Regions from separate parts of the Nocardioides sp. Z13_37 genome, predicted to be linked through region 1. Evidence: predicted binding sites of a transcription regulator. Region 1 holds the regulator's gene; each other region holds the start of a gene.
The links. Region 1 encodes LexA, which represses DNA repair genes until DNA is damaged. Its sites were predicted from a motif close to TCGAACANNTGTTCGA; they were not measured.
Positions count from the first base shown of each region.

Region 2: imuA' (DnaE2-dependent mutagenesis accessory factor ImuA') is a predicted target of LexA. The motif match lies at 3,186-3,201, and genes of this name have one in related genera.
Region 3: AC4H2S_RS12575 (HNH endonuclease signature motif containing protein) is a predicted target of LexA. The motif match lies at 3,183-3,198, and genes of this name have one in related genera.

Region 1 is NZ_JBZGDV010000009.1:48,831-56,147, forward strand. Features, by position in the region: gene AC4H2S_RS18700 (NAD(P)/FAD-dependent oxidoreductase) at 1-524, opposite strand, end outside; gene AC4H2S_RS18705 (nuclear transport factor 2 family protein) at 570-929, opposite strand; gene AC4H2S_RS18710 (NAD(P)-dependent oxidoreductase) at 926-1,744, opposite strand; gene AC4H2S_RS18715 (LysR family transcriptional regulator) at 1,826-2,713, shown strand; gene lexA (transcriptional repressor LexA) at 2,718-3,440, opposite strand; gene AC4H2S_RS18725 (SDR family oxidoreductase) at 3,567-4,373, shown strand; gene AC4H2S_RS18730 (LysM peptidoglycan-binding domain-containing protein) at 4,563-4,916, shown strand; gene AC4H2S_RS18735 (hypothetical protein) at 5,085-5,630, shown strand; gene AC4H2S_RS18740 (PKD domain-containing protein) at 5,852-6,397, shown strand; gene AC4H2S_RS18745 (hypothetical protein) at 6,600-6,938, opposite strand; gene nrdR (transcriptional regulator NrdR) at 7,292-7,317, shown strand, end outside.
Region 2 is NZ_JBZGDV010000004.1:236,136-243,452, reverse strand. Features, by position in the region: gene AC4H2S_RS12340 (error-prone DNA polymerase) at 1-861, opposite strand, end outside; gene AC4H2S_RS12335 (DNA polymerase Y family protein) at 925-2,481, opposite strand; gene imuA' (DnaE2-dependent mutagenesis accessory factor ImuA') at 2,498-3,175, opposite strand; gene AC4H2S_RS12325 (phospholipase D-like domain-containing protein) at 3,348-4,862, shown strand; gene AC4H2S_RS12320 (acetyl-CoA C-acetyltransferase) at 5,175-6,389, opposite strand; gene AC4H2S_RS12315 (DNA/RNA non-specific endonuclease) at 6,453-7,295, shown strand.
Region 3 is NZ_JBZGDV010000004.1:285,539-292,855, forward strand. Features, by position in the region: gene AC4H2S_RS12560 (GNAT family N-acetyltransferase) at 1-221, opposite strand, end outside; gene AC4H2S_RS12565 (VOC family protein) at 443-883, shown strand; gene AC4H2S_RS12570 (hypothetical protein) at 924-1,616, shown strand; gene AC4H2S_RS12575 (HNH endonuclease signature motif containing protein) at 1,726-2,976, opposite strand; gene AC4H2S_RS12580 (CBS domain-containing protein) at 3,313-3,750, shown strand; gene AC4H2S_RS12585 (hypothetical protein) at 3,732-4,466, opposite strand; gene AC4H2S_RS12590 (SatD family protein) at 4,463-5,140, opposite strand; gene AC4H2S_RS12595 (bifunctional [glutamine synthetase] adenylyltransferase/[glutamine synthetase]-adenylyl-L-tyrosine phosphorylase) at 5,194-7,317, opposite strand, start outside.

The DNA.
Region 1 (7,317 bases):
AGCGTGACCTGCACGCCGTTCTGCACCAGCGCGGAGGTGATCTCCGAGCCGATGTAGCCGCCACCGACGACGACGACGTGGCTGCCCTCGGTCGCGATCGCCCGCAGCCGCTGGTAGTCGGCGGCGGTGCGGTAGTAGATGACCCGCGGGCCGGGGTCGATGGGGAGCTGGCGGGGCTCGGCGCCGGTGGCCAGCAGCAGCTTGCCGTAGCCGACGGTGCTGCCGCCGGCGAGGCGTACGGCGTGGGTGCCGGGGTCGATCTCGGTCACGGTCGTGTCGGTGACCAGGTCGACGGCGGGGTCGTCGTCGAGGTGGCCGGCCAGCGACGCACCCTCGAGCGTCTCGTCGTCCTTGAGCCAGAGATCCTTGGAGAGCACGGGCCGGTAGACGGGCTTGTCCGGCTCGGACCCGATGACGGCGACGCGGCCGCCCTGGTCACGCGAGCGGATGCCCTTCACGGCACTCGCCGCGGCGACCCCCGCGCCGACGATGACGTAGTCATAGGACTTCTCGACGTTGCTCATGCCGCCATCGTGTCCTGCGGACCCTGAGAGCCGCCCGGCGTCGCGTCAGGGCTCGTGCCGGTGGTAGACCTTGTTGGCGATCCGCCAGGCGCCGTCGACCCGCACCAGGACGAACATGTCGGTGAAGACGGCCTCTCCGTGGCGCAGCGTCATGGTCGCGGTGGCGACGATTCCGGAGACGGACACGTGGTCGAGAGTCCTGCTGCGGTCTGCCTCGTCGGGCGCCGGTGCGCCGTCGAACAACGCGCAGTAGTCCTCCAACGGCCATGACGTGAACGTGCCGTCGCGCAGCCCCTCGACGTGCGCGGTGGGCAGGAACGCGACGCGGAACCACGACGGGTCACCGGTGGCGTGCCCGCGGGCATAGGCGTGCAGGGGCGCCAGCACGTCGTCGATGCCCGTCACGGCGTCGCGCTCCGGACGGGACCGGACAGCGCCACCGCGGAGACGTCGTCGTCCCCGGTCACCTGGCCGGTCGCCACGAGGGTGCGCAGCCGGTCGAGCGGGCCCGGCGGTCCTCCGGCAGCAGCGAGGAGCCCGAGGTCCTTCGCGAGCGCGTCGACGGCGAAGTGGGCCTCCCCGTCGGGCTGCTCGAGGCGGCCGCGGACCGACCCCACGGTGTCGGCGAGCCGTCCGAGAGCCAGCACGTCGAGAGCCGCGCCGAGCGGTAGTCCCAGCTCCACGGCTCCGGCCAGACAGTCGCGCACGGCAAGCAGGGCGCCGGCGAGCGACGAGTTGGCGACCAGCTTGGCGGCCGCGGCCTCGCGCGGGGTGTCGAAGCGGCGTACGTCGCCGGCCACCGGCGCCAGCGTGGCGACCGCGTCCTCGACGTCGGCGGCCCGACCGCCCGCGAGCACGCGCAGGGTGCCCGCGCGGACCGCCGGCACGGAGCCGAGGACGGGTGCGTGGACGTAACGGCCGCCGGCCGAGACCACGACCGACGCCAGCTCGTCGGCGTCGTCCACCCCGACGGTGCTCGTGACGACGACGAGCCGTCCGGACAGGTGCTCGGCGACCTGCTCGAGCACCGCGCGACAGGCCGCACCGTCGAAGAGGGCGAGCACGACCGGCCCCGGTCGTGCCACCGCCTCCACGGCCGTGCCCGCCGTCCCGCCGCCGCTCCGGCTCCACGACGCGACGCTCGCACCGCCGGACGCGAACCTCTCCACCATCGCCCGGCCCATCCGACCCAGCCCCAGCACCACCACGTCATCGCTCATGGCACCGACTTTGGGGCCCGCGGTGGTGTGCCACAAGCGCAGATCGGGCATCCAGTCATGCGATCGGCGCATACTTCACCCATGGCACTGACGGCATGGCGGACGTTCGTGACGGTCTGCGACGCGGGCTCCTTCACGGCCGCGGCCGGGGAGCTCGGCTACACCCAGTCGGCGATCTCGCGGCAGGTGGCGAGCCTGGAGCAGGACCTCGGCGAGGTCCTGCTCGAGCGCCTGCCGCGCGGCGTCCGCCCGACGGCCGCGGGGCAGGCACTGCTGCCGCACGCCCGCTTGGTGGTGGGTGAGGTCGCCCGGGCGAGAGGCGCCGTACGTCGTGCCCGGGCCGGCGACGCGGTCCTGCTCACCCTCGGCGCCGTGCCGTCCGCCTCCGTCGACCTCGTGCCCCGCACGCTGCGGTCGCTGCCGGCCGACGGGCCACGGGTGACGCTGCGCTCGGGCGGATCCGCCGGGCTGCACGAGCGGGTGCGCACCGGCGACGTCGACGTCGCGGTCGTCACCGACTACCCGCCGGGGCTGCCCAGCGACCCCGAGGTGCGGCACACGAGACTGCTCGAGGACGAGATGTGCGTGGTGGTGCCCGCGCGGCACGCCCTGGCCGCGGGTCGCCGCCGCGTGCGGCTCACGTCGTTCGCCGACGAGGTCTGGGCCGAGGACCACCGCGGCTCGGGCAGCCTGCTCCAGCAGGCCGCGGGCCGGTGCGGGTTCGAGCCCAGGGTCGAGCTGGTCGCGGGCGACCTCCTCGGCAAGGTGGCGCTGGTCGCGGCCGGGCTCGCGGTCGCCCTGGTGCCGGGCATGCTGGTGCCGGGCCTGCCGGCGGGCGTCGTCGTACGACGTCTGGTCGCGCCGCCGACCCGCACGGTCTACGCGCTGAGCCGGGTGCGGCGCCCGCAGCCCGGCGTCGAGGAGCTCACCGCAGCGCTGGTGGCCGCCGCCGCGTCCGGCCCTGCGTGAGGGGTCAGAGGCTGCGCAGCACCGCGGTGACGACGCCGAGGATGGTGGCGTTGTCACCGGGGATGGGGTCGTAGGCGTCGTTGTGGGGGAGCAGCCACACGTGGCCGTCCTTGCGCTGGAAGGTCTTGACGGTCGCCTCGCCCTCGATCAGCGCGGCGACGATCTGGCCGTTGGTGGCCGTCTGCTCCTGGCGGATCACGACGTAGTCGCCGTTGCAGATCGCCGCGTCGACCATCGAGTCGCCCGAGACCTCGAGCAGGAACAGGGTGCCGTCGCCGACCAGCTGCTTGGGCAGCGGGAACACGTCGGTGACCTGCTCCTCGGCCAGGATCGGGCCACCCGCGGCGATGCGGCCGACGACCGGGATGTTGACCGCCGCCGGCATCGCGTCGCCGATGCCGGTCTCGTCGACCGACGTCTCCTCGGCGCTCGACATCGAGCGGCGTGCGGCCATCACCTCGGGGAGGAACACCTCGAGGGCACGGGGACGGTTGGGGTCGCGCTTGAGGAAGCCCTTGCCCTCGAGCACGCGGAGCTGGTGGGCGACGCTGGACGACGACGTGAGGCCCACGGCCTGGCCGATCTCGCGCATCGAGGGCGGGTAGCCCTTGGCCTCGATGGAGTCCTTGATCGTGGCGAGCACCCGCTGCTGGCGCGGGGTCAGGCCGGTGGCGTCCGGGGGGCCGTCGGGCATCTCGATGACGTTCTTGTCGTCCTGCTTGGCCATGCGTCCTCCACTACGGTTGCCCCCTCCGTCCGCCGCTTCAGGGAGGAGCTGGTGGGCCCACCGTAGTCCTCTCCGCACGTCAGGATCAAACACCTGTTCGAAGCCGCGTGTCGCTAGGGTCCGACCATGTCCACCACCTCGCCGGCCACCGCGTCCACCTCGTGCGTCGTGACGGGTGGTGCGCGTGGGATCGGGCGGGGCATCGCGGAGCTGATGGTCGCCCGCGGGCACCGCGTCGTGATCGGTGACATCGACGGCTGGGCGGCCGCCGCCACGGCGGCCGAGATCGGTGCCGTGGCCGGCCTGGCCCAGGACGTACGCGATCCCGCCTCGCACCGGCTCGTGGCCGAGGAGGCGGCGCGGCACGGTGTCCTGGCGGCGTGGTTCAACAACGCCGGCGTCGGTGACGACGGTGCGCTCGCCTCGCTGACGGAGGAGCAGGTGCGCCGGCTGGTCGAGGTCAACCTGCTCGGCACGACATGGGGCACCCGCGCGGCGCTCGCCGCCTTCGGCGGGGCGGGTGGGGACGTGGTCAACGTCGCCTCCCTCGCCGGCCTCGGGCCGGTGCCGGGCTACAGCATGTACGCCGCCACCAAGGCCGCGGTCGTCTCGCTGTCGATGTCGGTGAACGCCGAGGCGCCCCGCGGTGTGCGCGTGCACGCGCTGTGCCCGGACGGGGTCGACACCGCGATGCTCGCCGCCCAGGACCCTGACGGCCTGGGCTCCCAGCTGACCTACTCGGGCGGCCCGATCCTGTCCGTCGCGGCCGTCGCCGCGGCAGCCGTCGACCTGCTGGGGTCCGCTCGTGTGGTGCGCGCGGTGCCGGGGTGGCGCGGGGGAGTCGTGCGTGGCTCGGCGCTCGCTCCCGGCCTGATGCAGCACGCGGCCGGGCTCTTCGCCGCGCAGGGGCGACGGGCCATGAAGCGTCGCTGACGCTCCTTCGGGACGCGCCGAACATTTGTTCGACGAGGTGCTTGCGCCGTTCGAACACGTGCTCTACCGTCGTACACATGTTCGATCGAACGTCTGATCGACACCCGGTGGCCCAGGCCACTGTCGGTGGGTCCGACTAGACATTCGCTCGACAGAGACGACCGGCTGATTCTTCCCCAGGAGGCCACCATGAGCACCCTCAGCCTTTCCCCCGCTTTCGCCCCGGCTGCTGCCCGCACCCGCTCCACCGTGCGGCTGACCCGCCGAGGTCGGCTCGTGGTCTTCCTGACTGCGCTGTTCCTCGCCCTCGCCGTGGCGTTCATGCTCGCCGGCGGCGCGGTCGGCACCGACGAGGCCGGCCAGCCGGCCCCGACCGAGATCGTCCAGGTCGCGCCCGGCGACACCCTGTGGGGGATCGCCAGCGACATCGCCACCGACGGCGACGTCCGCTCGGTGATGACCGAGATCGAGCGGCTCAACGCCCTCGAGTCCGCCGGCCTCGCGGCCGGCCAGAAGCTCCGCGTCCCAGTCGTCTCCGACTGACGCAGAGGCCTCCATCAGCCGCTTCGACCCCGGCTGGTGGACCAGGGGAAGGCGAGGGGCGGGCCCACGGGCCCGCCCCTCGGCGCATTTCCGCACGCCTCTCGGGTCGTCGTCCACAGCTTTCGTCGCGGGGGTGGTTGCGCGGGCTGTCGAATGGGTAGTTTCAGCGTGCTGACGAAGTTCTCGGGAAGGCACTTCATGCACCCACGCCGCGCACTCGCGCTCACCCTCGCGGTCCCGCTCCTCCTCGCCGGGTGCTCCGACGGCCCCGAGCCCGAGCCGAAGATCCCCGAGACCACGAGCTCCTCGCCCACCCCCACGCCGACCGAGACCGAGACGGCGGAGGCCGAGAGTCCGGAGGACTTCATCCGGCGGTGGGTCGAGGTGGGAGACAGGATGCAGGTCACGGGTGATGCGGAGGAGTTCAAGCGCTTGTCCCGCAACTGCCAAGCCTGCGCCGGTGTTGCCAAGCAAGTGGAGTCGATCTATGGGTCCGGCGGCTCGATTGAGTTCTCCGGAACGAAGATTGGGCTGCTAAGGCGGATCGCGTCTCGCCCGCCGACATTTCATCTGAATCTCAACACCCCTGAGACCATCATTCGGTCCGAATCCGGTTCAGTCGACCAGCGGCTTCCTGCCGGTGTTGGTAAGTATCTGGTCACGCTTAATGGAGAGCCCGGCGACTGGTACGTCGCGGCGTACGGGCGCCGATGAGCAGGGTTCTGTGGGCGGTGGTTGTCATCGCAGGATCGGTCGTCGTTTGCTCCCAAGCGCCAGCCCATGCTGACGGCTGCTCTATGCAGGTCGGAATCCTTGGCGCGAACTCGTCATGTGCATGGAGCTATGCCGAATACACCGACACGGCTGGTTCCGGTGATGGTCACACCTGGGTCGTCTCGATCCAGTGCGGCAATGGCGGCATCTGCTCCGAGCACGTGGAGTGCAACGAGGGCGGAGCGGCCGGGTTCGTGCACGACGTCTACATGGACGGCACCGACGTGGGCGATGTGTGCGTCCCGGAGGAGGCGGTCCAGGAGATCGACCTGGCGAAGCTCATCCTTCGCGAGTTCAAACGGATCCAGTGGCCGGCGTCCCAGCTCGTCGTGCAGCCGCGCGGCGGCCGCACCCTGGTCAACTTCCAGACAAACTTCTACACGCCCGACCACACCGGGATCGACCAGTCCGTGACCATCGCCGGCCAACCAGTGGTGATCCGGGCGGTGCCGGTGTCCTACACCTACTACTTCGGCGACGGCACCAGCACGACCACCGCCAGCCCGGGAAGCCCGCACCCCGACCTCGAGATCACGCACGAGTACGCGAGCACCGGCGAGGTCGCCGTACGGGTGGACACGACCTACGCGGGGGAGCACCGGATCGGGGACGGCGGCTGGACGGCGATCGACGAGACGCTCACCGTCGCAGGCGCCAGCCAGGGCCTCGAGATCGTCGAGGCCCTCCCGCAGCTCGTGCTGCGATGACCTCACGCGTGGTCGCCGAGCCCGGATCGTGGAAGTTCCGAGCCACTAGGTGACTCGGATCTTCCACGATCAGCGAGCGGCGGGCTTTCCGCCTGCGCGGCCGAGGCCTGGGAGGGGCAGGTCCGTGCTCCACGATCAGCGAGCGGCGGGCGTTCCGCCGACACGGCCGAGGCCTGGCAGGGGTAGGTCCGCGCTCCGACGATCAGCGCGCGGCGCGCTTCCCGCCGACGGGGCGCGGGGGAGCGTCGTCCGGGGGTGGCGTCTGGGTGATCCCCAGGGCGCGCATCAGCCGGGCGACCAGCATCAACCCAGCGAAGAGGCAGGCGATCGCACCCAGGCAGGCCAGCGCCATGAACAGCCAGGCCGAGCCGCCCGACGCCCCGCGCGCCGCCGTACCGAAGTCGATGGCGGCGTAGACGAGGTAGCCCCACGCCACCACGCACAGGGTGATCGCGGCGCCGAGCGCGAGGGCGGCCCGGTTGAGGGTCCGCGGCGACCGAGCGCCTCTCCGCGCACCTGCTCGCTTCCCAGCCGTCGACACGCAGTCATTGTGGCGGACGGGGCCTCATGGGGCAGGAGTTCGCCCAGTTTGGGACGACCCGACACGCCGCCGCGACCGGCTCCGCGAGGGGCAGTGCCGCGCACTGACCTGCGGTTTTGTCGAGCCGACGAAATACATCCGGCGAGGATCCGCGTTCGCTTGCCATCGTTGTGGTCGGGGCGTACGGTTACCACTACATCTAGTAGTTACACCGCTGTAGTTATCCACATCTGGTGCACAGGCCAGAGGGCGAAGCACACAGCCTGAGGCTAGTTGTCCACAGGAACATCCACAGTCGACACCCCGTTATGTGGGTGTATGACGCGCGCCCACCGCTCGAGAGGAGGACCGCCATGCATTGTCCCAACTGCAAGAACGA
Region 2 (7,317 bases), on a different contig from region 1:
GGCCGAGCCCGACAGGTCGAGCCAGCCGTCGAGCTCGGCGAGGCTGCGCCGGGCTCGCACCGCCGCCATCGCGGAGGCCAGCCGGTGCTTGTCGGGGGTGGCGTGGTGGACGTTGCCGGCGGCGACGACGTCGAGCCCGTGGACGGCCGCCAGCCCGGCCAGCGCGGCGTTGGTGGCGTCGGACCCCGGTCGCGGGGAGAGCTCGACGAGCACGTCGTCGAGGCCGAAGAGCGACGTCAGCCGGTCGAGCGCCTCGGCCGCCGCGGGCTCGCCGCCGGCGGCCAGCGCCTGTCGCACGGTGCCCTTGCGGCAGCCGGTCAGCACCACCCAGCGCCCGCGCCCGCGCTCGCCGAGCTCGTCGAGGTCGTAGACGGGCCGACCCTTCTCGTCGCCGCGCAGGTGCGCGTCGGTCATGGCCGCGGCGAGGCGGTGGTAGCCCTCCACGCCGCGCGCCAGCACGAGCAGGTGGCTGCCCTCCGGGTCGGGCACGCCGTTCTGCGGCCCGGTCAGCCCGAGCGACAGCTCGGCGCCGAAGACGGTGGGCAGGTCGTAGGCCGCGGCGGCCTCGGCCAGCATCGGGGCGCCGTAGAAGCCGTCGTGGTCGGTGATCGCCAGCGCCGTCAGGCCCAGCCGCACGGCCTCCTCGACGAGCTCCGCCGGCGAGCTGGCGCCGTCGAGGAAGCTGAAGTGGCTGTGGCAGTGCAGCTCGGCGTAGGGCGTCACCGTGGCGGGTCGCTCGATCGCCCGCGCCTGGGTGGTGGCGCGCTTGCGCCGCGACACCGGGGCGTCGTCGGCGCCCGGCAGCCCGCTCAGGCGCCGCTCGAGCTCCTTCCACCGCATGGCGGGGTTGTTCCAGCCCATCAGCGCACGCCCCCGGGTCCGCGACGACGCCCGCCTCGGCGACCGCCCGGACGCACACGGCGCTCAGTCATAGCCGGCCTCCAGGGCCCACCCGTCGGGGGCGCGCACCAGCAGCCAGGCGCGGCCGTCGGCGCCGACGACCTGGAAGCGGGCGGTGGGCCCGGACGCGCCCGACCACCAGCCCTCGTCGACCGGCCACGGCCCGGCCCACGCGGTCACCGGCTGCCAGGGCAGCACCCCGCCGCCGACCCGGAACCGGCGCGGCTCGCCGGTGACGACGCCGCGGTCGGTGACCCGTACGTCGCGGCCCGCCTCGTCGACGACCTCGGCCGCCGGGGGAGCGGCGAAGACCCGCACCGGCGCCGGCCCCGGCACCCGTCCCGGCCACGGCCGGTCGACGGGACGGAGGTCGACGGCACGCTCGCCCCACGGCACCAGCGCCTGGCGCGCGGAGGGCGTGCGCCCGCCCTGGAGCACCGGTCGGCGCACCGCGTCGAAGCCGACCATCCCCTGCACCCTGGCCACCCCACGCTCGACGAGGTCGTCGGAGGCGCTGCCCCACAGCGCCTCGCCGTGCGCCGCCGCGGGCTCGACCACGTCGGGCACGAACCTGACCCGGTCGATGGGCGCGCGCACGACGCCGGAGTGCTTGCGCGCGCGCAGCGAGCCGCCGACGGTCGCCGACTGCAGCTGCCAGTGCACGCGGTCGACGAGGTCGCGTGCGGTGAAGTGCCGGGGGTGGAGCCAGGTCCGCGACGAGCAGACGGCGCCGTCGGACTCCGCCTCGACCCGGACCCCCGTCGCGAGCAGCTGGTGGTGGGCCAGCTGGGAGACGAAGCGCTCGGCGGTGGTGCGCACGCTGAACGTGATGGCCTCCACCGAGTCGAGGGCCGGCTCGAACGCCACCTCCGCGTCGAGCTCGGGCGGCGGCGTCCGGGCGGCGAACAGCGCGGGGTCCTCACCGCGTGCCCGGCGGCGCACGGTCGCCCCGTAGGTGCCGAGCCGGTGCTCGACGGCGTCGCCGGGCAGGTCGGCGAGGTCGCCGAGCGTGCGCAGGCCGAGCCGTTGCAGCAGCCCGACGAGCTCGCGCCCGCGCGCGTCGTCGGTGAGCACCTGCACGGGCAGGTCGCGCAGGAACGCTGCCGACCCGCCGGCGGGCACGACCGTCCACGCCTGCACGTCGGCCGTGCGGGCGGCCTGCTCGGCGGTGAAGAGGTCGTCGGCGATGCCCACCCGCACGTCCCACACGCCGCCGTCCACGATGGCCTGGCAGGCGGTGGCGGCGGCGGCCGTCTCACTGCCGTACCAGCTGCCCGGTGCCCGGACGGCCAGCAGGCCGGGACGCAGCGCCGCGACCCCGGGACGCAGGTCCTCCACGGTGGCCAGCACCGGCTCGAAGGCGCGGGCGTCACGGTCGGGGTTGGCCGGCAGCAGCAGCAGCTCCGGGCACCTGGCCTGCGCGTCGCGCCGCCGCTGCCCGCGGCGCACGCCCTCCGCGCGCGCCGGACCGTTGCACACCTCGACGGCGTTGGCCGCCAGCACGGCAGCGGGGGAGCGCAGCGACCTGCCCGCCTCGTCGAGCGCGGCCACCACCGACCAGTCGGGGCACCACACGACCATCACCCTCACCGCGACCTCATCCGGAGGCCCGGTGGATCTCCCGCACCCGCCGCGGGGCGTCGGGGCCGACCGGCCGGACGCCCGGCCAGGCCAGCTCGACGCGCTGGGCAGGCCGCGCCCCGCGGCGTACGACGACGTGCGCGCGGCGCTGCTCCAGCTGCCCGGCGCCCGCGGCCGGCCCGCTCCACGTCGTCCCCTCGAGGCTCAGCCGGGCCTCCACGCGCGGCCAGTCGCCCTGCACGACCAGCACCGACGACCGGGTGCGCAGTCGCGAGTCGAGGACCGCCGCCGTGCGCTCGTCGACGGAGGCCGGGGGGCGCAGCACCACGACCCGGAGCACGTCGACCAGCGCCGCCGTCACCTCGAGCCAGTGCTCGCCGGGATCGGGCACCAGCACCGTGCGGGACAGCTCGATCCCGAGCTCGGCGGCGGCCTCGGCGCCGAAGTCCGGCCAGCCGGCGAAGCCGACCCACTCGCCGGCCCGGGACGCGCCTGCGGCGAGGGCCAGCGCCAGGGACGCCGAGTCGACGGCGTAGGTTGCCCCCGCGTGCAGGGGCACCAGCCCGGCCAGCCCGGGGAGGGTGGGGACGGGCTCCCCGGCGGCCTTGCTCTCCATGGCGGCGACCCGCTCGCGCAGCTGCTCGACCACGGAGCGACCCGGGTCGAGGGCGGCGACGGAGCGGGTTGACGACATGGCCCCATGATCGAACAGGCGTTCGAACGAGTCAAGCCAGTCGACCTGCCCTGTCGGACTCGCAGGAGAGGTGCTAGGAGCGGTCCGAGGACGTCGTCGCCGAGGCCCCCAGCGGCCGCCCGGTCTGCTTATCCTGAAGAGCACAACGCGTCGAGAGGTGGGGGTCGTGTCGATGATGTCGAGGTTCGTGGGGAGCCTCTGCCTGGTGCTCGCCGGCCTGGTGGTGGCGGCGACGCTGGGGCCGGTCGCCCCCGGTCGCGCAGTGCCCGGAGGGACGGTCGCTCCCGTCGCCGCTCCAGCCGACCCGGCTGCCGGCCCGAGTGCCGGCCTGAGTGCCGGCTCGAGTGCCGGACGGGCGACGGCCAGGCCGTCGCGCTGGAAGGCCTTCAGCGGGCCCTTCTTCAACGACCCCCACCTGCGCAAGGGGCACTTCCAGATCGAGCGGCGGGTGATCGAGACGATCAACCACACCCCGAAGGGGTCGACGATCCGGATCGCGATCTACTCGCTGGACCGGGTGCCGGTCGCCCAGGCGCTGGTCGCGGCGCACCGCCGGGGCGTACGGGTCCAGATGCTCCTCAACGACCACTGGGAGACCAGGGCGATGAAGGTGATCCGGGCCGAGATCGGCAAGAACCCGCGTCGCAACAGCTTCATCTACAAGTGCAAGCAGAGCTGCCGCGGGACGGCCAACGAGTTCAACAACCTGCACTCGAAGTTCTACCTGTTCAGCCAGGCCGGCGCGAGCGAGGACGTGATCGCGGTGGGCTCGGCCAACATGACGCGCAACGCCGCCATCCACCAGTGGAACGACCTCTACTTCACGTCCGGTGACCACGAGCTGTTCCGCCAGTTCGTCGACCTCTTCAACGACATGCGCCGCGACTACGACACCCGCCAACCGCCGATCTCGTTCTGCGGCACCCCGGTCGGGCCGGCGTGCGACGACTCCGTCGACAAGCACACCGTCGTCGCGTTCCCGAGGGTCTCCGCGCTCAAGGACGACCTGGTCGTCACCATGCTCAACCGGGTCGGGTGCCGCAACACCGACCCGGTGACGGGGAAGGTCACCCGCACCCGCCTGGCCCTGTCGATGCACACCATGCGGGGCGCGCGTGGCGACTACCTCGCCGCCGCGATCCGCCGCAAGTGGATCCAGGGTTGCGACGTGCGGGTCAGCTACGGGCTCATCGGCTACCGCACGAAGGGCATCATCGGCGCCCCGACCAGGCGCGGTCGCATCCCCCTGCGCTCCACCGGGATGGACTACAACACCGAGGACAACTTCGACCTCAACAACGACGGCGTGGACGACCTGATCCTCGACTACTACAGCCACCAGAAGTACCTCGTCATCCAGGGCACCTACAACGGCGTGCCCAACACCTCGATGGTGCTCACCGGCTCGGTGAACTGGTCCAGCCTCAGCACGGCCAACGACGAGGTCTGGTTCACCATCCGGGGCGCGAAGGTGGCGAAGAAGTACCTCCGGAACTTCAACTACCAGTGGGACCACAAGCGCAACACGCGCAATGCCTACACCACGACCTACGCCAACTTCCGCGTCCGTCGCACGGTGGTCGAGCCGGACGGCACCACCCGCACGGTCTGGCGCACCGTGCGCCGCCCGGTCACCACCGTCGAGCCCGACCACTACCTGCCCGGGCCCTACTGGGAGGCCGACTGACGGCGTTGCCGGGGTTGAGCTGTGAGCCCGCAACCTTGTGCGGGCGGAGAACGGTTGCCCAGCCAACGCCCATGCGCGCGGCCGCGGGGGGCCGCGGGGGGCCGCGTACGGCGGTGAGTGAGCAACGTTCTGCGGGCGGAGAACGGTTGCCCACTCACCGCCCATCGGACGTACGCGCGGCCGGGGCGCGACCGGGGTTGAGCGGTGAGCCAGCAACCTTCTACGTGTGGAGAAAGGTTGCCCACTCACCGCCCGTCGGACGTACGCGCGGCGAAAGGTTGCCCACTCACCGCCCCACGGGCGCGGGGGAGGTCAGGCGACGCGCTCGAAGACGGCGGCCAGGCCCTGGCCGCCTCCGATGCACATCGTCTCCAGGCAGTAGCGCGACTCGCGACGCCGCATCTCGTGGGCCATCGTGGCCAGGATGCGTGCACCGGTGGCGCCGACCGGGTGCCCGAGCGAGATCCCGGAGCCGTTGGGGTTGAGCCGCTCGTCGGTGGGGTCGACCTTCCACTCGCGCAGGCAGGCGAGCACCTGCGCGGCGAAGGCCTCGTTGAGCTCGATGAGGTCGATCTCGTCGAGCGTGAGCCCGGCGCGGTCGAGGGCGGCGGCGGTCGCCGGGACCGGTCCGATGCCCATCACCTCGGGGCCCACGCCGGCCACCGCCCAGGACCGCAGGGCGAGGAGGGGCCGCAGCCCGCGGCGCTCGGCCTCCTCGCGGGTGGTGACCACGCACATCGCCGCGCCGTCGTTCTGGCCGCTGGCGTTGCCGGCCGTGACGGTCGAGGCGGGGTCGAGCCGCTCGCGCACCGGGCGGAGGGCGGCGAGCTGCTCGAGGGTGGTGTCGGGACGCGGGTGCTCGTCGGCGTCCACGACGACGTCGGGCCTGCCGCGCCGGCCCGGGACGGTGATCGGCACGATCTCGTCGGCGAACCGTCCGGCCTCCTGGGCGGCACCGGCGCGCTGCTGCGAGCGCAGCGCGAGCTCGTCCTGCTCCTCGCGGGAGATCGCGTGGTCGCGACGCAGGTTCTCCGCGGTCTCCAGCATCCCCCCGGCGACCGGGTGGTCGCGCCCGCCCGCGGTCTCGCGGGCGCGCACGAGTCGGTCCATCAGCTCGACGCCGCCGCTGCGGACCCCGGTGCGCAGGCCGAGGGCGTAGTGCTCGACGTTGGACATCGACTCGGCGCCGCCCGCCACGACGACGCGCCCGGCACCGGTGGCGACCTGGCCGGCGGCGTGGAGCACGGCCTGCAGCCCCGATCCGCACCGGCGGTCGACCTGGAGTCCGGGCACCCCGGTGCCGAGGCCGGCGTCGAGCGCGGCGATGCGTCCGATGGCCGGGTGCTCGCCGCTGGGGTAGCAGTTGCCCAGCACCACGTCGTCGACGTCGCCCTCCTGGAGCCCGGTGCGCCGCACCAGCTCGGCGAGGGTCGCCGAGGCGAGGTCGACGGCGGACAGGGAGGCGAGGGCTCCGCCGAAGCGGCCGACGGGGGTGCGCACGGGTTCGCAGATGACGATGTCGGGCATGCCCCGACTCTAGGTGCGGAGGGTCGCCCGGGACCGTGGGGTTGGTGCGCGAGACTTCCCGTCATGGCCCTGGGGTACGACGCACGGTTCCTGCAGCCCGACCCCGACGTCGACCCCGGCGCCGGCGCGGAGCTCGCCCCGCCGACGGCGCCCGCGCCGGGCGAGGGCGACGACCCCGCGCTGGCGTCTCCGCTGGACTACACGCACTTCACCGTCCGCATGCATCCCGAGCGCCGGCTCGCCTGGTGGGTGGCGTGGAACATCGACGGCCTGCGCCTGTTCCCGGGGGAGAGCATCAGCCGCTCCGGCGAGCGCTTCCGCCTCGACCCGCGCCTGCCCGCCGACGCCCAGGTCGGCGAGGAGGCGTACGCCGACAACGACCTCGACCGCGGCCACGTGGCGCGCCGCTCCGACCTGCTGTGGGGCACTCTCGCGGAGGCCCGGCAGGCCAACTCCGACTCGTTCTTCTTCACCAACATCACCCCGCAGCACCAGGACTTCAACCAGTCGGGACGCGGCGGGGTGTGGGGCCTGCTGGAGAACGCCGTGCTGGCACTCGACGGGCTGCAGGACCGGCGGCTGAGCCTGTTCGCCGGGCCGGTGCTGGCCCCGACCGACCCGCTCTACCGGGGGGTCCGGCTGCCCGTCGAGTACTGGAAGGTGGTCGTCTACGTCCTCGACGGCCGGCTGCGGGCCAAGGCGTTCGTGCTCACCCAGGACCTCGACGGGCTCGAGCGCGCCGTGCCCGACTTCCTCGACGAGTTCGACACCTACCTCGTGCCGCTGGACCTGCTCGAGCAGCGCACCGGGCTCGCGTTCGCCAGCCTGCGCGAGCACGCCGCGCCCGACGACCTGAGGCGTGAGGGCGCGGCGCTCATCACCGACGTCGAGCAGGTCGGCTGGTAGCCCGGCGGCCCGCCCCTCCCCG
Region 3 (7,317 bases), on a different contig from region 1:
TCGAGCACCTCCGCGGTGATGTACGCCGCGATCTCCGACCCGAGCTGCGCCACCCAGACCTGCGCTCGCTCAATGGCTTCGCGCAGATCGCCCCTGTCCGGCACGTCCTCAGCGACCTGTGACATGCCGACGGTGTGGAACAGCTGCCCCGCCTTGACCTCCACATCGACCAGACGCTCCACGTCGCTCTCAAGAGCCGGACGAATGGTCGGGACGGTCACGGCTCCCACGCTCTCACACGTCATGGACGGGCGATCGTCGCATGGGCTGGACCGTCCCGCGCCTCACCCCACCACCGCTCATCGGCTGCTTGTCTCATCGACGCAGGCGCGGCAACGGGCCACCTCCGAGATCGCGGGTGACGTTGAGGTCCTCCCTGTAGGCGAGATGCTTCAGGAGTCGACCGAGCGTCAGCTCTGACCCGCCCCCTACCGTGGGTCACGTGACCTTCTGGCAGCTGGCCTTCGACGCGAACGACCCACGGCGGCTCGCGCGGTTCTGGGCGGCGGCGCTGGGCTACCGACCGACCCCGCCTCCCAGCTCGGCCACCACCTGGGACCGGCACTACCGATCACGCCTCGGTGACGACGACGCCTTCGACGACCGGATCTTCGACCCCGCAGGTCTGCGCCCGCCCATCTGGTTCCAGAAGGTTCCCGAGCCGAAGGCGGGCAAGAACCGACTACACCTCGACCTCTACCCGACGGGTCGTGACGACACGATGCCCATGGAGCGGCGAGTCGAGCTGGTCGAGGCACGGGTGGTCGACCTGGTCGGCCTCGGGGCGGCTGTGGAGCGAAGGGCACAATGCCTCGACCCCGGTGAGTCGTTCTACTACGTCGTCATGCGTGACCCCGAGGGCAATGAGTTCTGCGTCAGCTGATCGCGGCATGACAGTGCCGGTACATGCGAAACTGGCGCACGTGCGCCGTGCCGCAGTCGTGCTCACTCTGGCCCTGGCAGGGTGCAGCCTCGGTCCGTCTGTCGACGAGCCGACGGCGCCGTCCCCCCGCGCCGAGCGCATCGCTCCGCCACGCGAGGTCTTCCACGAGGACCGTCCCTACCGGCTCCAGAACTCGATGCGCGGCCTGCGACTGGCGGCGCGGGCAGCCACCTGGATCGACATCGACTCCAACTACTGCTGGGACGCTGCTCGACGACACCGCGTCCCCATCGCCACCCATTGGCCGTACGTCTACCGCGAGCGGTTCGACGACCCCCTGGGCCTCATCAGCCCGGACGCGGCCTTCGCCGACCTGACCCTTCCGGAGGTCCGCCGGCTCAGGTCCGGCGACCCGGTGCCCTACCGGGTCTCGACGATGGTGGAGATCGTCCGCGCGGCGGCCCGCGTCGGGTTGACCGGCATCGAGTGGGAGGTCAAGGGTGGACCGGCCTTCGAACGGCCCGGCACCTACAGCCGAGTTCTCGATGCTGCGAGCGAGGCCGGCATCGCGATCAACGTCAAGACGCTGGCCCACATCGGCGGCAGGGACGCCGCTCTGCGCCGACTGCGAGCCGCCAAGCGGGCAGGGGCCGTGACGATGCTCCTCGGCAGAGGCGACCGGCCACCCCGGATCACGGACTCGCAGTCCCGCTACATCGACTTCGTGCGGTGAGCCGGCACGACCGCTCACGACCACCGCGGCATGAGCGGACCGCCGGGTGTCAGCCCGGGCCGTAGGGGTGTGGTCTGACGTCGGCCGGGACTGCCCCGGCACGTGCCGCCTATCTGCGTCGGTGGAAGCGGAGGTCGCCGTTGGGGAGCCGGTCGGCGCGGTCGTCGGCGTCGTGGACGCGGTGATGGTGGTGGCTGCAGAGCAGGACGCCGTTGTCGAGGTCGGTGGGTCCCCCGTGGTGCCAGGGATCGAGGTGGTGGGCCTCGCACCAGGTGCCGGGGATGTCGCAGCCCTCGGCACGGCAGGTGCGGTCGCGCACCAGGAGCGCCTTGCGCTGCGCGGGGGTGAAGAGGCGCCGGACGCGGCCGAGGTCGATCGGCATGCCCTCGCCGCCGAGGACCGCCGGAAGGATCCTGGCGGTGCACGCCAGGCGCCGCGCCTCGGCGGCGGTGATCCGGTCCCCCGTGAGCTCGTCGCCCGGCACCAGCCCCGAGCCGAGCAGGTCCGCCGTGGCGAGCTCAGCCCTGAGCGACTCGAACGGGATCGTGACGACCACGGTCGTCGCGTCGCCGCCGTGGATCGGCAGCCGACCGGCGTCAAGGGTCTCGAGGAGCTGGATCCAGGCCTCGCCCATCCGGCGCGGGTGCGGAAGTCGCTGGGCGACGTCGGCGTCAGCCGGAGCAGACAGGCGCGGGTTGGTGAAGGACTCCAGGTAGGTCGCCCATCGCGTCGCCGCGGCATCGGGGAGCCGGCCGGAGATGCGGGTCGTGCCGTCGCCGAGCCGGCGCATCGTCAACCGGGTGTGCTCGCGGGCGTGGGCCTCGAGGTCGGCGAGTCGAGCGGCCTCCGCCCTCTCGGCGACCTCGGGCGCAACGACGTCGAGGATGCGGCGTCCGATGCGACCGAGCTCCGTGGGGCCGAACTCCGCCGCACGGTCGACGAGGTGGGCCTCGGCCAGCGACACGGTCGCGGCGTCGACGGCAGCGGGCAGCGCGGTGAGCGCACGATCGATCACGCGCGCCTGCGCCAGGCTCACGGCGCCCTCCCGCATGGCGGCCGCGAGGACCGGCCGGTCTCGGTCCAGCGCCTCGGCCAGCCGCAGGTCGGACCGCGCGTCGGCGAAGGACGTACGGGTCTGCTGCGCCAGCCAGCCGGCAGCGTCCCGGGCGGCGGTGTCGGCCGCGAGGTCACCGGCATCGGCGAGGATCCGCAGTCGCAGCTCGGCCAGCTGTCCCTCGGCCCGGGCGAGATCCCGCAGCGCCGTCGCCTTGTCGTCGGTGCCCATGAAGGTCGGGTTGGCGTCGCGCACGGACTTGAGGCGGGCGCGTACGTCAGCGACGGCGGCGACGATCGGGTGCATCACCCACGGCCTCCCTCCGACGACGACGGTCCACCGCGCACGCGGCTGCAGATCGGTCGTCGCTCCTGGAGGCCCGGATCCCCGGGCTATTACGTCACCCTCGCAACTCACCCCCCGAGCCCGGGTTGAGCGCACTGGTGACTGAGTCCTGGTGGCCCGAATCTGCGAGGAGCGTGAGGACTATTCTACCCCCGTCCACCGCATATTCGCAAGCATGTTCGAACGCTGCGAAGAAGTGGACGCCGCCGCCCTGAGCACCCAGCCCCAGCGGGGCGAACGTGAGCCCGCACCGCGTGCGCATGGAGCCGGCCGCGCCCGAGCGCCTATCGTCGGACCATGACGGGACGGGTGGCTGAGGTGATGCTGCGGTCCCCGATCGTCCTGGACGAGGCGGCGACCGTGGCCGACGTGCAGGAGGTCCTCGCCAGCTCCCACGTCCACATGGTGCTGCTCACCGGCACCGGCCGGGTCGGCGAGCCGTTGCTCGGCACGCTCGTACGCAGCGACCTCGCCGCCGTTGGGCCCGGGGAGGCTGCGCTCGCCCACGCTCGGGTCGACGGGCGCACCGTCGGCGCCGACCTGCCCGCCGAGCAGGTACGCCGGGCGATGCGCGCCGTGGGCGAGCGGCGCGTCGCCGTGGTGGACCGTCAGGGGCTGCTGGTCGGGCTGCTCTGCCTCAAGCGCCACGGCGGGGGCTTCTGCACCGACGACGGCGTCGCCTCCCGGCGCGCCGAGCGCACCGACCGCCCGGGCGCTCAGGCCAGCAGGACGTAGCAGCCCAGCGCCACCAGCCACGACACGAACGAGCCCAGCAGGAAGTACTCGGTGAGCTGGTGGATCCGCTCCTGGTCGCGCCGCGACGACAACTCGGGGAAGCGCAGCAGCCCCTTGGCCGCGACGACCACGCTGGCCGCCGTCACCTGCCCCCCGAGGGCGAGGGCGAGGATGAAGACGCGCTCGAGCGGGCCGAGCAGCCGCCCGCCCTTGAGCCGGGTGGGCGGCATCCCGCCGTCGGAGCGCGGGTTGATGGTGCCGGTCGCCTTGAGGACGAGCCGGACGAGCACGTTGCCGGTGGAGAGCTGGACCGTGAAGGCGCCGAGCAGCAGCAGGAAGCGGTCGGGACCGACCCCGTCGAGGTCGCCCACGGCGAGCGAGTCGAGCCACCGGGCCAGCGGGCCGGAGGCCTCGGGCGCGAGCCCGGAGCAGGCGATCGCCCCCACCAACGCGACCAGGAAGACGCCGAGCGGCAGCCGCGCGGCCTTCGGGCCCGGGTGGCCGAAGCCCCACGTGACCGTGAGGCCCCACAGCAGCACCACGACCGCGATGGCCAGCAGGGCAGCCACGTCACGCCCCGACGTCAGCCCGGCCAGCAGTCCGGTGCACAGCGCCACCAGCGCCCCGACGCACTCGGGCAGGTAGCGCGTGCGGCGCGCCGCGTGGGTCAGGTCGGTGACCGCGAACCCGATCAGCAGGATCCCGAGCCAGCTCATCGGTCTCCCTCCTCCTCCGGGTCGTCGCCCCGGCCGGCGGGCGCGAGCAGGTCGTGGGCCGCGACGATCGACGCCAGCCCGTCGGCGCGCACCCGCTGCGACACCGCGGACGCGCTGATCCCCATGGCGTCGGCGATGTCGCGCTGGGTCTCGTGGGACAGCAGACCACGCAGCACCGACACCGAGCGCTCCGACAGGCCGCTGACCCGCTCGTCACGCAACACCAGCCCGGCGTTGACGAGGGCCGGGTCGGCTCCCCCGACGGCGCCGTCGGCCGCGACGTACGCCGTGCGCAGCCACCGTTGGGCCGGGCTGCGCTCCGCGCTGGCCGCGGCCTCGATCGCCACCCGGGCCGCCCACCACCCCGGTCCGTCCTCGATCCCGGACTCCGCGTCGAGGACGGTCGTCGTCCCCCAGCCGATGCCGTGGCGCACGTCGTGGTCCGGGAGCAGCCGCACCCGGACCAGGAGGGTGGCCCGCACGGCCTCCGCGACCGTCGCGAAGGAGCCCTGGTACTCGTCCCCGACGGTGACCCACAGCGGCCGGAGCGGGCGCAGCATGTCGTTGACCTCGCCCAGCGCCGACTCCAGGCGCTGGTGCAGCTCGGTGCGGTCGTGGGAGGATCGGGACCCGACGAGGTCTCCGATCAGCGTCGCGACGGCAGCCCTGGGCATCCCTCGATAATGAAGGTCATCGCTTCATTTGTCCATAGATGAAGCACATCGCTTCATTCCCAGAAGACGCGCTCGACCACGGCGTGGGCGCGCCGGGTGGTGCGCAGGTAGTCGTTGACCATCTCGTCCGACGCGCCCTGCGGGTAGCCCAGCACTCGCGCGACCGCACCCCGTTCGAGGGCGTCGCTGGGCAGCTGGTCGGCCGGCTTGCCGCGCACGAGCGTGACGGCGTTGCGCACCCGGCTCACCAGGCGCCACGCCTCCGCCAGCGTCGCCGCGTCGGCCTCGGCGATCAGCCCGGCCTCGACCGCCGCCTCCAGCGCGGGCAGCGTCTGGGTGGTGCGCAGTCCCTCGACCCGCCCGGCGTGGCGCATCTGCAGCAGCTGCACGGTCCACTCGACGTCGGCCAGCCCACCGCGGCCGAGCTTGAGGTGGGTGTGCCGGTCCGCGCCGCGCGGCAGGCGCTCGTCGTCGACGCGCGCCTTGATCCGGCGCACCTCGATCACCGCGGACTCGGGGATCCCGTCGACGGGGAAGCGCAGCGGGTCGATGAGCTCGGTGAAACGGGCGCGCAGGCCGGGGTCGCCCACCACCGCGTCGGCCCGCAGCAGGGCCTGGAACTCCCACACGTGCGACCACTTGGCGTAGTAGGCGGCGTAGGACTCCACGGTGCGCACCATCGGGCCGTTCTTGCCCTCCGGGCGCAGGTCGGCGTCGATCTCCAGCGGCGGGTCGCTGGCCGGGAGCGAGAGCAGGCGCCGCACCTCCGAGACGACCGCCGTCGCGAACGACGCCGAGGCCTGCGTGTCCGCACCACCGGCGGGCTCGTGCACGAACATCACGTCGGCGTCGCTGCCGTAGGACAGCTCGAACCCGCCGTAGCGACCCATCGCGACCACGGCGATCCGGCTGGCCGGCTCGTCCAGCCCTCGCTGGCGGCGCACCGCCTCGATCGCGATGTCGAGCGTCGCCTGCAAGGTGGCGTCGGTCAGCCGGCTCAGCCCCTGGCCGACCAGCGCCACGTCGGTGCCGGCGACGAGCTCGCCGCACGCGATGCGCAGCAGCTCGCGCCGGCGCACCGACCGCACGGCGGCGACCGCGGCCTCGGGCGAGTCGGCGCGCTCGGCGACCGCCTGCATCTCCGCCAGCGCCGCCTCGGCGCTCAGCGGCACGAGCGACTCCCCCAGCATCTTCACGCCCTGCGGCTCGCGCTCGAGCAGGTCGGTGGCGTAGCGCGAGGTGCCGAGGACGACGGCGAGCCGCTGGGCGACCTCGCCCTCGTCGCGCAGCATCGTGAGGTACCACGGGGTGCGACCGAGGCTCTCGCTGATCCGCCGGAATCCGAACAGCCCGGCGTCGGGGTCGGGCGAGTCGGCGAACCACCCCAGCAGCACCGGCAGCAGGGTGCGCTGGATGTCGGAGGTGCGCGAGACCCCGCTCGTCAGCGCCTCGAGGTGGCGCAGCGCGGCGCGCGGGTCGGCGTAGCCCAAGGCGGACAGCCGGTCCTCCGCGGCCTCCAGCGACAGTCGCGCCTCGGAGCCCGGGAGCTTGGCGACGGCCCCGAGCAGCGGGCGGTAGAAGAGCTTCTCGTGCAGCCGGCGCACCTCGCGGCGGTGGTGGCGCCAGCGCCGGTCGAGCTGGGTGGCGGGCTCGGAGAAGATGCCGATCGAGCGGCCGAGCCGGCGCAACGACGCCTCGTCCTCCGGAAGCACGTGCGTGCGCCGCAGCTGGTAGAGCTGGATCCGGTGCTCGAGGGTGCGCAGGAACGTGTAGGCCTCGTGCAGCTTCTCCCCGTCCTCGCGCCCGACGTAGCCGCCGTCGGTGAGGCGGCTCAGCGCGCTGAGCGTCGCGCCCTCGCGCAGCGACGGGTCGGCCCGGCCGTGGACGAGCTGGAGCAGCTGCACGGCGAACTCGACGTCGCGCAGGCCGCCGGAGCCGAGCTTGAGCTGCCGCTCGGCCTGGTGCGCCGGGATGTGGTCGACGACCCGTCGGCGCATGGCCCGCACGTCGTCGACGAAGCCGTCGCGACCCGCGGCGCTCCACACCATCGGGGCCACCATCTCCCGGTAGCGCCGACCGAGGTCGGCGTCCCCCGCGACGGGCCGCGCCTTGAGCAGCGCCTGGAACTCCCAGGTCTTGGCCCACTTCTCGTAGTAGCCCTGGTGGCTGGCGAGGGT